Linked DNA regions of Alkaliphilus metalliredigens QYMF. The protein of the gene in region 1 binds, or shares a complex with, the protein of each later gene. Links are inferred from orthologs where the notes say so. Each region holds a gene or a part of one and is shown in the gene's direction. Other genes may lie near its edges. The genes, in order: lpdA and AMET_RS06180.

Region 1 (8,745 bases):
ATTAAAGATGGTAGATGAAGATGCTGAAAACTTTCTACCTCTTTCAAAAGCATATGGACTCCCTAAAAATACAGAAGAAGAAAAGCTTGAAAAAGCAAGGGTGCTAGAAGAAGCATTAAAGATTGCTTGTGAAGTACCAATTAAGATTGTAAGAACATCCTATGAAGCTATCAAACTACATGAAGCATTAGTAGACAAAGGTTCTAAATTAGCTGTAAGTGATGTAGGGGTTGGTGTACAATGCTTAAGAGCCGCTTTAATAAGCGGGCAACTAAATGTGATCATCAACATTAGCATGATTAAAGATGAAGAATACGTGAAAAGAGTTAAGGAAGAAACTGACCATCTGGTAGCAGAAGGGACAAAAACTGCTGATGAGGTTTATAGAAAAGTAGAAGCAATACTTTCGTAAGTAGTGATAATGCTAGACAAAGGTACAATACCTGTTGACATAAATAAACATAAGGCTATTCGTAATTATCAAAATATTTTTACATAGATAACAAATCATGAAACGGAGGGGTAAAAAATGGGAGAAATTATTAAAGGCAAACCAGTTGCTGATAAAATCAGTGAGGATTTAATTCAGGAAATTGAAGGATTAAAAGGCAAAGGCATTCAACCTAAATTAGCTATTGTAAGGGTAGGAGCGAATTCATCTGATTTAGCCTACGAAAAAGGAGCTCTTGGTAGAAGTAAAAAAGTAGGTGTCGAGACAGAAGTACATGAATTACCTGAAGATATTACCCAAGATGACTTTATAAAAGAACTAAAGAAACTCAATGAAGATAAGGCTGTAAATGGCATACTTATTTTTAGACCACTTCCTGAACAACTAGATGAGAGCGTGATCAAGTATGTTATTGCACCAGAAAAGGATATTGACTGCTTAAGTCCAATCAATGTTGGAAAGATGACAGAGGGAGACAAGACAGGATTTCCTCCTTGCACACCAACAGCAGTAGTAGAAATATTAAAATTTTATGGGGTAGAGCTACAAGGCAAAGACTGCGCGATCATAGGTGCATCTATGGTGGTAGGTAAACCTGCAGCCTTATTGCTATTAAACGAAAATGCGACTATCTCAGTTTGTCATATCTTTACAAAGGATTCAGCTAAGATAGCTAGTCAAGCAGATGTAGTAGTAGTAGGGGTAGGGGTACCTAGACTGGTAAAGGAAAATTGGATAGCAAATGGTGCAGTGGTAATTGATGTTGGTATCAATGTAGATAAAGAAGGTAATATGTGCGGAGACGTTGACTTTGATGGTGTGAAGGACAAAGTTTCTATGATTACACCAGTGCCAGGTGGTGTAGGATCTGTTACCACATCTATATTAGCTAAACATGTTGTAAAGGCTTGTAAACAGCAAAATAATTTATAGAATCCTTTGAGTTGATTAAACCAGTAAAAATAAAGAGAAAGAGAATAAATTTTTTACTGGTAAACTCTTCAGGATACATTGTATAAAAAGGGGGAATAAAAAATGATTATTTCACAAAATAAGCCTTTTGAAGAAGTTTTAGCGTTCCTAGAAAATAGCGAAAAAATTATTATTGTAGGATGTAGTGAGTGTGCTACTGTTTGTAAAGTAGGGGGAGAAACAGAAGTACAGGAAATGAAGGAAATGCTAGAAGAAGAAGGTAAAAAAGTCTTAGGAACGACTATATTAAGTCCTGCCTGTAACCTTTTAAATTCTAGAAAAGATATGAAACAATTTAAAGAAGAACTGAAGGAAACCGATGCGATACTTTCTTTAGCCTGTGGGGACGGAACGCAAACAGTAGCAAAGGTTGCAAAACCTGAAGTTTATCCTGGTTCAGACACCATGTTTATTGGGGAAATAGAAAGAATCGGACAATTTGAAGAAGCATGTAAAGCCTGTGGCGAGTGTGAACTTGGATGGACAGCTGCTATATGTCCTATTACAAAATGTGCCAAAGGGTTAGTTAATGGTCCATGTGGTGGAGCCAAAGATAAAAAGTGTGAAGTGAGTAATGATAACGATTGTGCATGGCTTTTGATTTATGATAAATTAAAGGATCTTGGCAAACTAGAAAACATGATGAGCATGAGAGAGCCAAAGAATTTCGAAAAAGGAAATGCTCCTAGAAGAATCAACCTAAGAAATCAGGAAAAAGAAACTGCAAATGCATAGATTTATAAAGGGGGGATTGGAATGAGTTTGTTAAAGGATGTATTAGAAAGAGGGGAATTCGGTGTTACAGCTGAAATGGCACCTCCAAAAGGAACGGATTTGTCACATTTATTAGAATGTGCAAGAGCAATAAAGGGTCGGGTTCATGGTGTCAATGTAACGGATTTTCAATCAGCGGTTCTAAGAGTAACATCTTTAGTAACCTGTAAATTACTTAAGGATGAAGGGCTAGAGCCTATTCTGCAAGTAACAGGAAGAGATAGAAATAGAATAGCTATCCAAGGAGAGCTTTTAGGAGCATCAGTTTTTGGTATAGAAAATGCATTAGGGCTTACGGGAGATCATACTGTTGTGGGAGATCATCCACAGGCAAAACCAGTTTTCGATTTAGATAGTGTAGGCATTCTTCAAGCAGCAACTACTTTAATGAGTGGCAAAGACATGGTAGGTATTGAATTACAAGGAACGCCAACATTCTACTTAGGTGCCTGTGTAACTCCGAGATTTGATCCTATGGAAGCTCAAATACTTAAAATGGAAAAGAAAATTAAAGCGGGAGCTAAGTTCTTCCAAACCCAAGCCATTTATGATTTAGATACCATGAGGGAATTCATAGAAAAAACAAAGCATTTAGATACGAAAATCCTAGCAGGTATTATACCATTAAAATCTGCGGGTATGGCTAAATTTATGAATAACAATGTACCGGGGGTATTTGTTCCTGATGAGTTAATAGAAAGAATGAAAAATACTCCAAAGGAAGAACGAGTAGAAGAAGGTATAAAAATGGCTGGTGAATTAATAAGACAGCTAAGAGAAGAGGGCTTATGTGACGGCGTCCATATTATGGCCATAGGTGCGGAAGAAAATGTACCTCGAATATTAGACGCAGCAGGACTGTAAAATTTTTCACAAAAGGGGGTATTTATAAGTGAAAGTAGCTGTAATAGGCGGTGGTCCAGGGGGATATGTAGCTGCTATCAAGGCAGCAATGCTCGGAGCGGAAGTTACTTTAATTGAGAAAAAAAGAGTGGGTGGAACTTGTTTAAATGTAGGCTGCATTCCTACCAAATCTTTGTTAGCTTCCTCGGATGTACTTGAGGTTGTAAGAGATGCAAAGAACTATGGTATAAATATTGACGGTACGATTGAACCAGATCTTCCAGCTATAATGAAAAGAAAAGAAAAAATCGTAGAACAACTGGTCAAGGGAATCGAATTTTTATTTGATAAAAAGGGTGTTAAGCTCATTAACGGTTTCGGAAAATTAGTCGATAAAAACAAAATAGAGGTTACAAAAGAAGATGGTTCTAAGGAAGAAATAGAGGCTGACAAAATTATCTTAGCTACTGGCTCAGTTCCAATTGTCCCACCAATCTTTCCTCATGACGGTAAAAAAATCATTACCAGTGATGAAGCTCTTTTCTTAGAGGAAATACCAAAATCTATGAGTATTGTAGGTGGAGGTGTTATTGGCTGTGAGTTTGGACAATTCTTCAGTAAAATGGGTACAAAGGTTACGATCGTTGAGATGGCTGAACAATTGTTACCATTTGAGGATAAAGATGTAGCAAAACAGTTGGAAAGATCCTTCAAAAGAGATAAAATAAAGATGCTAACAGGACAAAAAATTAACAAATGCGAAGTACAAGACAATAAAGTCATTGCTTATTTAGAGGGGGACAAAACTTTAGAAGCTGACATCATGTTGGTTTCCGTAGGTAGAAAGCCCTACCTAGAAAACTTAGGGTTAGAAGATCTAGGTATCGAAATGGAAAAGGGTAAGGTTGTTGTCAATAAAAATATGGAAACAAATATTAAAGGTATTTATGCCATAGGGGATATTGTAGACACACCATTTCTAGCTCATGTAGCATCTAAAGAAGGTTTAATAGCAGCAGAAAATGCTTTAGGTAAGGATAAGGCCATTAGTTATAGAGCAGTACCTAGATGTATTTATACTGGACCTGAAGTAGCGGCTGTTGGTATGACTGAAAAAGAAGCAGAAGCCAAAGGTATGATCTACCATGTAGGGAAATTTGAATTCAGAGGATTAGGCAAAGCTCAAGCCATAGGTCACTTTCAAGGCTTTGTAAAGGTATTAGTAGATGATCAAGACGTCATCATTGGAGCTGCTATTGTAGGGCCCCATGCTACGGACCTTTTAGCTGAGCTGAGTTTAGCCGTAGAATTACAACTAACTGCTGAAAGAGTAGGGGATATCATTCATCCCCATCCCACCTTATCGGAGGGTATTATGGAAGCATTACATGACGTACATAAGGCTTGTATTCATGCTGTATAGAGGGTAGGGAACTATTAAAAGTCCTGCCCCCTCAAAGCAAGGCTTTTGTCTACAACTAACAGGAGGGAGATACACTATGGGATATACAATTGCTGTTGCAGGTAAAGGTGGAACAGGAAAAACAACATTGACAGGGCTTTTAATAGACCAACTAGTAAAAAGCAATGAAAAACCTATTTTAGCAGTAGATGCTGATGCCAATGCTAATTTAAATGAGGTATTAGGAGAAGAAATCGAATGCACAATAGGAGCAATAAGAGAAGAAGTTAGTAAAAGAGAAAATGCTGGAAATAGCTTTCCAGGGGGCATGACTAAGGCACAGTACTTAAAGTATAGATTAAATGCTATTATTACAGAGGGTAAAGGCTACGACTTAATTGCAATGGGCCGATCTGAAGGACAAGGATGTTATTGCTATGTAAATGGCATGTTAAGGGAACAAATAGATTCCTTGTCAGATAGCTATAAATATTTAGTGATTGATAATGAAGCTGGAATGGAGCATTTAAGTAGAAAAACCACTAAAAAAATAGATACGCTTTTTTTAGTAAGTGATGCTTCAAGACGTGGTATTCAAGCAGCTGGTAGAATCAATGAACTAGTGAAAGAGTTAGAACTAAATGTAAGTAATATCTATCTAATTGTAAATAGAGTCCCTGAAGGCGTATTAAAAGCTGATACAGTAGAAGAAATTAGAAAACAAGGTATGAACTTAATAGGGGTAGTTCCTATGGACCATCAGGTATATGAATATGATGCTGAAGGAATACCATTAGTACAATTACCAGAGGATTCTATTTCTAAAAAGGCCTTAAGGGGTATATTATCTGAGATTCAGTTTAAAAAGTAATTACTTAAAGGAGGCGGTTGAGATGCCATTTAAAATGTCAGTACAGGATTTCAAAGGGAAAATCAATGAAGTAGAGATCGGCAAAGGAGAAAAAGCGATTAAAATTGGTGGGCAAAAGGCAACAGCTTTATATCATTTTGATAATGATGCTGGGAACGCACCTAAAATTGGGATTGAAATTACAGACATTTATCCAGAAGAATGGATAGCATCTTTGAAAGAGTTATACAAGGATGTTGCAAATGATCCCGCAGCGTGGGCAAAATTTGTAGAAGAAAAATTAGAACCAGATTTTATCTGTTTAAGATTTGAAGGATCAGATCCTAATGGTCTAGATAAGTCTCCAGAAGAATGTGCGGAGGTGGCTAAAGCTGTAGTGGAAGCTATTTCAATTCCTCTTGTTATAGCTGGAACACAAAACCATGACAAGGATGCAAAAATATTTGAAAAAATAACAGCAGCAGTAGATGGTCATAACTGTCTTTTCTTAGCGGCTACAGAAGAAAATTACAAAACCGTAGGAGCATCAGCAGGATTGGCATATAAACATAAAGTTGGCGCTGAATCTTCCGTTGATATTAACCTTGCAAAGCAATTGAATGTATTACTAGATCAATTAGGCGTAAAAAATGAAGATATAACTATGCATATAGGATGTTCTGCAGTAGGATATGGATTTGAATACCTTATTTCAACTGTAGATAGAATTAGATTAGCAGCCTTAGGTCAAAATGATAAAACGCTACAAATGCCTATCATTACACCTGTGTCCTTTGAAACTTGGACTGTGAAAGAATCTATAGCTGAAGAGGAAGATGCACCAGAGTGGGGAAGCAGAGAGGAAAGAGCGATTTCGATAGAGATTTCTACTGCCACAAGTATCATAGCAGTTGGAGCTGACGCAGTAATTGTTCGTCACCCAAAATCATTGGAAACACTCAAGAATTTGACGAGTCAACTAGCATAAGTAATGATAATAGTTTATTAAATTGATTTTCTAAGGAGGAACGAAAAATGGCTTTAACAGGATTAGATATATTTAAATTAACACCGAAAAAGAACTGTAAGGATTGTGGATTTCCAACATGTTTAGCTTTTTCAATGAAGGTGGCATCTGGTGGATCCGAAATTGAAAAATGTCCACATATGAGTCCAGAAGCATTAGAAAAATTATCAGAGGCTACTGCACCTCCAATGAAAGCCTTGAAATTTGGTAAAGGTGACAATGAATATACAATCGGAGGAGAAACTGTACTTTTCAGACATGAAAAAACATTTGTAAATAGAAATAGATTTGCAGTTATGTTTACAGATCAATTATCGGAAGAAGCAATACAAAGCAAGCTAGACAATATCAAAAAAGTGAATTATGTAAGAATTGGTGAAACAATGAAGGTTGAAATTGCGGCTATAAAATATGTTTCTGATAAAGAAAAATATTTTAACCTAATAAAGAAAGTAAAAGAAAGTGGTATCAGTATAGCATATATGTTGATTTGTGAAGATGTTGACGTACTTAAAGAAGCCTTAGAATTAGTGAAGGATGAAAAACCTATTGTTTATGGCGCTACAAAGGATAATTATGAAGCAATGGTAAGCTTAGTTAAGGATCAAAAACTGCCATTAGGTCTAAAGGCAGATGGTTTAGAAGAACTATATAATTTAGTAGAAAAAGTACAAGGGTTGGACTACAAAGAGCTAGTATTAGGAACAGAAGCTTCTTCTGTTAAAGAAACGTTTAAAAATGCGGTACAAATTAGAAGAACAGCTTTAAAAGAGCAAGATAGAAAATTTGGTTATCCATCCGTTGTATTTGCAAATGAATTAGCAAACAATGATAGTAATATGGAAATTGCAATTGCTTCCTTGTTTGTAGTGAAATATGGTTCGATTATTGTATTAGAGGATATTGATTATGCAAAAGCATTATCCTTGTTTTCCTTAAGACAAAATGTATTTACTGATCCTCAAAGACCAATGAGAGTCGAGCCAGATATCTATCCTATCAATGGAGCAGATGAAAATTCTCCAGTATTGGTTACTGTTGATTTTGCATTAACCTACTTTATTGTAGCTGGTGAAATTGAAAGATCTAAAGTACCAGTATGGGTAGCTATTCCTGATGCAGGAGGGTATTCTGTATTAACTGCATGGGCAGCAGGTAAATTTGGTGCGGGTAGTATTAGTAAATTTATCAAAGAGAGTGGCATAGCAGAAAAAACCAAGTCTAGAAAATTAATTTTACCAGGACTTGTAGCTGTTCTTAAGGGAGAGCTAGAAGATGAATTACCTGAATGGGAAATCATTATAGGAACAGAAGAAGCAATGCACATACCAAAGTTTTTAAAGCAATTAAATAACACAGTGGAAGCAAATGCTTAGTCATAGATCTTTCATTTAAGATTATTTAATATATAAAAGCTGAAAAATTAAAAAAAGAGTATAAAAAATTGGGGGGTTTAAAAATGGATAAGTTTCTTGTGATTGGTGAAAGAATTCATTGCATTTCACCAGCAATCAGAAAGGCACTAGCTGAACGAGACACAGCACCAATTTTTAAAAGAGCAAAAGAACAAATTGAAGCAGGGGCAGACTATATTGACGTAAACATTGGACCAGCTGAAAAAGATGGTGAAGAAATAATGACATGGGCTGTCAAAGCGATTCAGGAAGAATTTGACAATGTACCCTTAGCACTAGACACAGTAAATAGAAAAGCCATAGAAGCTGGCTTGAAGGTATACAATAAGGAAAACGGAAAAGCAATCATTAATTCAGCTGATGCTGGACCAAGAATTGATTTATTTGAGTTAGCAGGACAATATGATGCTAAAATAATTGGATTATGTGCTAAAGAAGGCATACCAAGAGATTGTGAAGAACGTATTGCTTATTGTACAGAAATGTTGGAAAAAGCCATGGAAGCTGGGGTAGATCCAGATGATATCCTATTTGACCCTCTGTTTCTTGTGGTTAAGGGAATGCAAGAGAAACAATCAGATGTATTAGAAGCCATAAGACAAATTACTGAAATGGGTTTAAAAACAACTGGAGGGCTAAGTAATATTTCTAATGGTGCACCAAAGCATGTAAGACCAATTATGGATGCAGCCTTTGCAGCTATGGCAATGCAGTGTGGCTTGTCTTCAGCTATTATTAATCCATGTGACAAAGAATTAATGGATACAATAAAAACCTGTGATGTTGTTAAAAACAATATTTTATATGCTGATTCATATCTAGATTTATAAAAAAGTTTAAAGGGGGTTAAAACATGAATTTATTTCAAACAGTTTACAATGGATCTAACGTAGCATTAAATGCAGCAGAAGGTTTATTGAAGCAAGCAATCAAAGAAAAAGGTAAAGACCATAACGTAGCTTTCCCAGATACAGCGTATTCATTACCAATTATTTATGCAGCAACAGGATT
Region 2 (8,674 bases), 800 kb from region 1 along the record:
CCAGTACCAATTATTTCGCCAAGGGTAGCAATGGTGTACTTACCTGTGTATCGGAAGCAAAGTGCTGCTAATAAGGCACCGAACAAACTTCCGGGAAAGGCTAAAAGAGAACCTGTACCTAGGATGTTCCTAAGGAGTGAAATACCAAAGACAGTCCCAACTGCATAAAGGGGTCCTAAAATCACACCGGCTATCACATTAATGGTGTGCTGTACAGGAAAAATTCTAGAGACCCCTATGGGAATATAGATTAGATGTCCACTAATGGTTCCCACGGCAATCAATAGCCCTGAGAGGGTTAATTTTTTAATATTCATCTGTTAATCTCCCTTCTGTGTAATAAGCTCTGTTTTCTAAAATAGTATGTATCTCTGATGATGCTGGTAAAACAAAAAAAGCACAAATCCACAGGAAGGATTTGTGCCTTGTTGATGTTAAGTGGCGACGATCACTTCCCTACGCTGGTATAACCCAGATCAGGTTCAGAATAAGGGTCAAAGACAGGTAGGTCTTTTTCTCAGCTGGCCTCTCCAGCTCCCCTAGTGATTGTTAAACATAATGATTTAAGTTGATCATAGCATAAGTGGGTAAACTAGTAAAGAAGTTGTTTGTTTAACAAATAGTCGTAGATAGGTAAATATTAAGTAAATATAAAGAGAAGTGTTAACACAAAAAAAGATAATCTCCAATCAAATATTTTTGTTAGAAAAAAAGTGTAAAGGATATATAAGTAATAGAGAATGATTTTCAATTAAAGAAGACAAGGAGGGGTTTACTTGATTTTTGAAGGATATCACCCACTAGATAAAACAATGTTTCAAGTGATGGATGAAGAGGGGAACATTATTAAGCCAGAGTACATGCCTGATATATCTAAAGAACAAATGATGGAAATGTATCAACTTATGATTCAAACACGAGAGGCGGACTTAAAAGCATTAATGTATCAGAGACAAGGTAGAATGCTTACCTATGCACCAAATATAGGCCAAGAGGCCGCACAGGTTGGGAGTGCCTTCCCTTTAAAGAAAGAAGACTGGATGGTTCCCGCCTTTAGAGAATTGGGAGCATGGCTCACAAGGGGAGCTAAGTTGGAAATGATTTATCTCTACTGGTATGGAAACGAATTTGGCAGTTATATGCCAGAGGACCTGAAAATCTTACCTGTATCCGTACCAATCGCTAGTCACTTAAACCATGCAGCTGGAATTGCATGGGCTTCCAAGCTACAAGGAAAGGATGAAGTCACCATCACGTATTTTGGAGATGGGGCAACCTCTCAAGGTGATTTTCATGAGGCCATGAACTGGGCGGGGGTATACCAAGTGCCAGTGGTATTTTTATGTCAAAACAACCAATTTGCAATCTCTGTTCCAAGGGGAATTCAAACGAGTTCTGAAACCATTGCACAAAAAGCCCTTGCCTATGGGATGCCCGGAATATTAGTAGATGGAAATGATATTTTTGCCATGTATGCCGCTGTTAAGGAGGCTTTTGATCGTGCCCGTAGAGGTGAAGGGCCAACGTTAATCGAAGCCTTTACTTATCGAATAGGAGCCCATACCACAAGCGATGATCCTAAGAGATACCGATCCGATGAAGAAGTCGAAAAATGGAAGAAAAAAGATCCCATAGATCGGATGAAAAAATATTTAATGAGTCAAGGAATATTAACAGAAGAAGAAAATGAGAAAATAATTGAAAAAGCTGGAAAAATAGCAGAAGAGGCTTTTAAATATGTAGAAGCCAGTGGCGATACAGTATTAGAAGATATTTTTAAATATCACTATAAAGAGATGACACCTCAGCTGACAGAGCAATTAGCAGAATATAAAGCCTATCTAATGGAAAGAGGTGAAGCATAATGGCAGTAATTAATCTTTTACAGGCAGTAAACCAAACCCTAAAGCAAGAAATGAAAAGAGATAAACGGGTGATTGTATTTGGAGAAGATGTAGGCCTTGAAGGAGGTGTTTTTAGAGCAACTGTAGACTTGCAAAAAGAATTTGGTCCAGATCGTTGTATGGACTCACCCCTATCCGAGTCAGGAATTGTGGGTGCAGGGATTGGGTTGGCCATTAATGGTCTGATCCCAGTTGTAGAAATGCAATTTATGGGATTCTCCTATCCAGCATTCAATCAAATTATCAGCCATATGGCCAGGATGAGAAATCGTTCCAGGGGAAGATACACTGTGCCCATGGTCATTCGCATGCCCTATGGAGGTGGCATTCGAGCCCTGGAGCATCACTCTGAAAGTACAGAGGCTCTTTATGCACATATTCCAGGATTAAAGGTAGTGATTCCATCCACACCCTATGATGCCAAGGGGTTATTAGCTGCTGCCATTAGAGATGAAGATCCTGTGATTTTTTTAGAACCTAAACGAATTTACCGTGCCTTCAAACAGGAAGTGCCGGATGAAGAATATATTTTACCTATTGGAAAGGCAAACATTGTGAAAGAAGGAGGAGATGTGACCCTGATTTCATGGGGTGCAATGATGAGAGAAACCCTCAAGGCAGCAGAATTAGCTAATGAAAAAGGGATTCATGCTGAAGTAATCGATCTCAGAACCGTAGCACCCATTGATCAAGAGACCGTAATTGAATCGGTGAAGAAAACCGGAAGAGTGGTCATTGTCCATGAGGCCACCAAGACATTGGGGATTGGAGCAGAGTTAATCTCCATCATTAATGAGAAAGCCTTCTTGTATTTAGAAGCACCTCCGGCTAGGGTGACTGGCTTTGATATGCCTTTTCCATTGCCAAGGGGAGAACAACATTATATACCAAGTCCAGATCGAATTCTGAGAAAAATAGAAGCGGTTTCAAATTACTTGACATAGGAGGGAGGAATCAATATGGTTGAATTTAAATTCCCGGATATCGGTGAAGGGATTTCAGAAGGGATATTAACAAAATGGATGGTGAAAGCTGGAGACAACATCAAAGAAGGAGAGTCCCTCTGTGAAGTAGAAACCGATAAAGTAACCACAGAGCTTCCTTCTCCAGCCACAGGCCTGGTTAATAGCCTGAAGGGTGAAGAGGGAGATACAATATATGTAGGGGATGTCATCGTCAAAATAGACACCGGTGATCACGCTGAGGAAGAATCTAAAAACCGCACAACCTCTGAATCAAATGAAAAGAAACTGGAAAAGGTAGAAGAAGAGGAAAACGCTGGTGTTGTAGGAGCCTTAGAAGTATCAGATGAAGTCATGGGCGCCAGTCAAGAGGCCAGAGGAGAAAAAGCGGTAAAGGGTCAAAGTAAAAAAGTATTGGCAACACCGGTTGCTAGACAAATGGCCTATGATCTAGGTATTGCCATTGGCACAATTAAAGGGACGGGACCATTGGGGCGGGTAATGAAGGCAGATATAAAAGTAGCTCATGAAAGAAAACAACAGAATGGACCATTAGAAAGTCAGCCTAAAAAGTCATCAATGGAGCCGAAGGAAGCCCAAGGGCAATTGAGTGATAAGGAAGAGAGAATAAAGCTTTCCATGCTACGTAAAACCATTGGCAAACGAATGACTGAGTCATTCTATACCGCTCCCCATGCCTTATGCATTGATGAGGTAGATGTAACGGATTTAGTAGCCTACCGTGAAGAAATGAAGAATCATTTTGTAGAAGAAAAGGAGATTAAAATAACCTATTTACCATTTATGATTAAGGCAGTCATGCTGGCATTAAAGGACTATCCTAGATTTAATGCGCAACTTGATGAAGAAAATCAAATGTTGATCCTGAAAAAGTATTATAATATTGGGATTGCAGTAGATACACCTGAGGGGCTAACGGTTCCTGTTATCAAAGATGTAGATCAAAAAGGACTGATGAGCTTAATGGAAGAAAGTGTAAGATTGAGCCAAAGTGCCAAGGATAAAAGTCTTAAATTAAACCAGTTGAAAGGAAGTACATTTACCATTACCAACTTGGGGTCATTGGGAGTTAAAAGTGGTATGCCCATTATTAACTACCCAGAAGTGGCAATAATAGGTATTGGGCAGATTGAACAAAAACCCGTTGTGGTAGATAATGAAGTGGTCATAAGATGGATGATGCCCCTGTCTTTATCCTTTGATCATCGGGTATTAGACGGTGGAGATGTGGGAAGGTTTTTAAATCAATTTAAAAAATACATTAAAGATATTAAAGGATTACTGTTGAGATAATTAATTTGTTTATTCAGAGAAGTAAATGAAGAAGGAGTTGAGAAGATGACCTATGATGTACTTGTGTTAGGAGGCGGTCCTGGTGGTTATGTTGCAGCCATCAAGGCGGCTCATTTAGGTGGAAAAGTAGCCCTGGTTGAAAATGGCTATTTCGGTGGGGTGTGCCTCAACTGGGGTTGTATCCCAACGAAAGCACTTTTGAAAAATGCCCGGGTCTACCAAGATGTGCTTATGGGAGATTTTTATGGGATTGAAGGAATTGACAAAAGTCAATTAAGTATTAACTGGCCTGCTATGTTGAAGCGAAAAGATAGAATTGTCCGTCAACTAGTTGGTGGCGTAAAAGGATTGCTGAAAAAAAATAAAGTCGATGTATTTGATGGATTTGGTACATTGATTGATGCCAATCATATCGAAGTAAAGGGACAACAGTTAGAAGGAAAGAAGCTCATCATTGCCACGGGTACCAGTCCTATGATTCCGGATATACCTGGGCTGGAAGCTTCTATGAAGGCTGGGAATATCTTAACCAGTAAAGAACTTTTATCCATTGAGGCCTTGCCTAAATCAGTAGTCATTTTAGGGGGAGGGGTTATTGCCATCGAGTTTGCCACCCTACTAAATGCCCTTGATGTTGAAGTCACAGTGATTCAACGATCTGATCGAATATTAAAAGGGGTGGAAGAAGAAATGGCGCTGACCCTAAGTAAGGATTTAATAAAGCGTAAAGTCAAAATTGTGACGAATAGCAGCGTAGAGAAAATTGAAGGTACCCGAGTGTTCACAAAGATCAATGGTGAAGAGGAGATATTTGAGGGAGATAAAATTTTACTTTCTTTGGGGACATCACCCAATGTTAAGGGATTAGAGGCCTTATCCCTAGATATGGATAAAAAGGGGATCATCACAAATGACAAAATGGAGACCAGTATCACTGGAGTCTATGCAATCGGTGACGTCAATGGAAAGTATCAACTTGCCCATGTAGCCAGTGCGGAAGGAATCGTTGCGGCTGAAAATGCAATGGGAGGAAATGAAGAATTAAATTATAACATTGTTCCTTCTTGTATTTATAGTTTTCCTGAAATTGCTTCTGTGGGATTAACAGAAGAAGAAGCCCGACAAAAAGATTATGATGTGGTAGTCAGTAAGTTTCCTTTAGCGGCCAATGGAAAGGCAATGGCTGAAGGAGAAAATATTGGATTTGTTAAAATCATTGCAGATAAGAAATATGGAGAAATACTGGGAACACATATTATGGCAGTTCATGCCACGGATATGATCTCAGAGGCCATTGTGTCTATGCAGCTAGAGGGAACAGCCTATGATGTTGCAAAGGCAATTCATCCCCATCCAACGATGTCTGAAATTGTAATGGAAGCAGCCCATGGTATTATGGATCAACCAATACATTTTTAAAAAATATATCAGATAAAAGAGAAGTTCTATAAATGCATGGAAGATGAAGCGCCAGTAAGGAGGTCTATAAAACCCTCTTGACTGGCGTTTTTCGACAACTATACTAGCACTTATGTAGGAAAGTTAATATATTTTATTTGATTGTTATGGCGTTATACCAAGTAAATTGATATAATATGATCATGAACTTTTGAAAGGGGGCATGACATGATTTCGACAAAACTATTGATTATTGACTCCCCAGGGGAAAACATGGATCATCTTAAAAGCGTACTTCGTAAACATGGTTATGAAGTAGAACAGCAAAAGATTAGTGATACGGATGTGAATACGATATTCATATCAATGCCCCATATTATTTTTATTTCCATTGATTCAGAAGCAGAAGAAAAGCTCAATGTCATAAAAAAATTAAAAGAAAATGAAGATACTAAACATATACCAATTATTTTTGGTGTAGAGAAACGAGAGAAAGTAAAAGGCATTTCGCATCTAGAATATAAGGTAGATGATTATATGCTAAAGCCTATTGATGAAGAGGAGCTCATTTCAAAGATAGAAAAGTTAGAAAAGATTATTGAACTACAAAAAGCATTGAGTCTATCCAACCAAGCGCTAAAAGAGAGTTTACATACGGTTGAAAGACAAAAAATAGAACTGGAACAGAACTTAACTCTGGCTTCGAAAATTCAAGAGGCTTTGATTCCAAAATCCTTAGGTTATATTCCGAATTGCTCTTTTTTATGGCACTTTCAACCCTCGGGAAAGGTTGGAGGAGACATATTTGATGTATTTATGTTAGATGAAGAACATATGGGAATGTATATGCTAGATGTAATGGGACATGGAGTAGGGTCTTCAATGCTTGCGGTGACACTATCGGAGTCCTTGATCTTAGATGTAGATCGTGATTCACCATTGAAAAGAAAAACAAACAAACCTCCATACTATGAAATTGCTTCTCCAGTACAATTGATTCATTATCTCAATCATCGGTTTCCTTTTAAAAAATATGAACATTACTTCACAATTTTTTATATGATTCTCAATGTAAGGACAGGCATTATCAAATATGTCCGTGGAGGGCATCCGGCGCCAATACTTGTGAAACCAACAGGAGAAATACTAGAGCTTGAAGCCTATGGCACACCTGTGGGATTTGAATTTAATGAAGATTATGTAGAGGGAAGTGTGGCCCTTGATTCAGGCGATCGCCTGGTAGTTTATAGTGATGGCCTGATGGAATTGAAAGATGAATCAGGAAGCCCATGGGAGTATGAAGGTGTTATAAAATATTTTAAAGATGAAGCGTATATGAACACCCATCACCTCATAGGGCCATTGAAAGAAAAAATTAGAAAACAAGAAAAGTTGAAGGATGACCTTACTTTACTAGAAATGAGATGGGTTAAATTTATTTAATGATAAAATACTTAAAAGTCTTGATTTAATCAGGGCTTTTATTTTTTTGTAAAGGATTTTGGAAAATGACGTAGAATTTTGTAAATAGGATCTAAATTATCAAGTTGAGTAAGGGGGGATTGAAACAATGATCCGTCGAAAGAAAGTAACATATGAGTAACGGGAGGGCAATTAATGAAATTAAAACATAAGATTCCCATATTAACCATATTACTATTACTAATCAGCACAATACTTTTGTTGATAGGAAGCAACAGAGTTATCTCTCCTGTTGTCATCGAAGGACAGCAAAACATTGCCCTAGGTAAAATTGGAGTACAAATACATAAAATAGAGCGTTTGATCCGTAATGGAAAAAAACAGTTGGAATCCATAGAAGATAATCCCTTAGTTAAAGAGATGAACTGGGCAACAGCTCAGACATATTTGGAGCATCAACTGGAAAACAGTGATTTTCAAAAACTGGGCATTGTTTATTTAGACAAGACCTATCACATTACTTCTAGTGAAGGAATGAGAGATATTTCTGAGAGGGATTATGTCCAAGATCTTTTTCGAGGACATGGTACTGTCTCGGACCCATTGTATTCTATTTCAGATGGTGCGTACCAAATTGTATTAGGGCAACCCATTATTATTGAAGGAGAAGTGAAAGGAGCCTTGATCGGTACGATATTGATTGCAGATTTTGAAGAAAAAATATATGGAATACGTGTTGGTGAGGATGGGCATGGATTTTTGATTAATGAGATGGGGAAAGTGTTACTGCACCCAAAAATAGAAGTATTACCCTATGATAATCTTTTTACATATTTAGGAGAAAGCCCTATAGAACAGGAAAATGGCCACTATCAATTTCGATCTAATGAAAATGGAGAGCTGCAATATGCTTTTTATGAGCGAGTTGAGGGAACGACATGGTATGTCATCGCCACGATATCAGAAAGTGAACTATATCAACCGATTAATGAACTGCGGAAAGAAATGTCGATCGTTTTCTTAGGTGGTATTTTATTAATAGGTATTGGTGTGATTGTAATAACAAGACAGTTTTTAAAGCCCATGCAAAGACTTCTTGAGGCAATGAAGAAGGTAGAAGTGGGGGATTATACTACCCAGGTGCTAATTGAAAAGGATGATGAAATAGGAGCACTGGCCAATCAGTTTAATCTCACAATTGAGGCCATTTCATCTAGAGATGAGGAACTTCAAGCCTTAAATGAAGAGTTGCTTGCTAGCTTTGAAGAAATAAACGACATCAATGACAGGCTGGTGGAAGCCCATCAAGAGATATCTAAAAGATTACAGCATCAAAAACTCATTAATCAACTGGGAGAGACACTTTACGGTATTAATGATTTAGAAACATTATTTGAAATGATTTTACTTCATACTCAAGAGATTATGAATGCTAATAGGTGTATCATTCACCTATACAATGACCAAGAAAAGATGTTCATAGCAAGGGCATATATGGGATATGAGGGAGAACAGAATCATTTAAACTTTCATAGCCAAGAAGGGACGTTTAAATGGATTTTAGAAAATAAGAAAGAATTAATCATTAAAGAGGTCCTAAGGGACGAGAGATTTGTTTCTAAGTCACCTATTAATGAAATTTATCAAATGCTGTTACAAGTTCCGATTTTAAAT

The links.
Region 2: the proteins of lpdA (region 1) and AMET_RS06180 are in contact, whole or in part, in a crystal structure (PDB 1EBD), measured with the Geobacillus stearothermophilus proteins. The link is inferred for Alkaliphilus metalliredigens QYMF from one-to-one orthologs. Residues at the interface, in WP_049624544.1 of Geobacillus stearothermophilus: Pro340, Ser341, Asp344, Tyr345, Arg403, Asp406, Val408, Glu431, Ala432, Gly433, Asp438; in WP_033016211.1 of Geobacillus stearothermophilus: Ile130, Ala131, Met132, Pro133, Arg136, Arg140, Glu141, Asn155, Arg157.

What each region holds. Positions count from the first base shown.
Region 1 is NC_009633.1:2,097,894-2,106,638, forward strand. What follows is about bases 2,324-5,276. They hold lpdA (dihydrolipoyl dehydrogenase), read left to right. Parts: upstream 2,324-3,089; coding sequence 3,090-4,463; downstream 4,464-5,276. Other genes in these bases: AMET_RS09985 (methylenetetrahydrofolate reductase), read left to right, coding at 2,324-3,061; AMET_RS09995 (ATP-binding protein), read left to right, coding at 4,540-5,276. Outside these bases: AMET_RS09970 (cyclodeaminase/cyclohydrolase family protein), read left to right, coding at 1-412; AMET_RS09975 (bifunctional 5,10-methylenetetrahydrofolate dehydrogenase/5,10-methenyltetrahydrofolate cyclohydrolase), read left to right, coding at 530-1,384; AMET_RS09980 (methylenetetrahydrofolate reductase C-terminal domain-containing protein), read left to right, coding at 1,487-2,158; more of AMET_RS09985, read left to right, coding at 2,180-2,323; more of AMET_RS09995, read left to right, coding at 5,277-5,313; acsD (acetyl-CoA decarbonylase/synthase complex subunit delta), read left to right, coding at 5,336-6,280; acsC (acetyl-CoA decarbonylase/synthase complex subunit gamma), read left to right, coding at 6,328-7,695; acsE (carbon monoxide dehydrogenase/acetyl-CoA synthase methytransferase subunit), read left to right, coding at 7,779-8,564; acsB (acetyl-CoA decarbonylase/synthase complex subunit alpha/beta), read left to right, coding at 8,588-8,745. UniProt on the Escherichia coli protein: Lipoamide dehydrogenase is a component of the glycine cleavage system as well as of the alpha-ketoacid dehydrogenase complexes.
Region 2 is NC_009633.1:1,295,725-1,304,398, forward strand. What follows is about bases 2,140-5,021. They hold AMET_RS06180 (dihydrolipoamide acetyltransferase family protein), read left to right. Parts: upstream 2,140-2,863; coding sequence 2,864-4,180; downstream 4,181-5,021. Other genes in these bases: AMET_RS06175 (alpha-ketoacid dehydrogenase subunit beta), read left to right, coding at 2,140-2,848; lpdA (dihydrolipoyl dehydrogenase), read left to right, coding at 4,226-5,021. Also shown: energy coupling factor transporter S component ThiW, read right to left, coding at 1-317; pdhA (pyruvate dehydrogenase (acetyl-transferring) E1 component subunit alpha), read left to right, coding at 777-1,865; more of AMET_RS06175, read left to right, coding at 1,865-2,139; more of lpdA, read left to right, coding at 5,022-5,599; AMET_RS06190 (SpoIIE family protein phosphatase), read left to right, coding at 5,807-7,021; AMET_RS06195 (HD domain-containing phosphohydrolase), read left to right, coding at 7,196-8,674.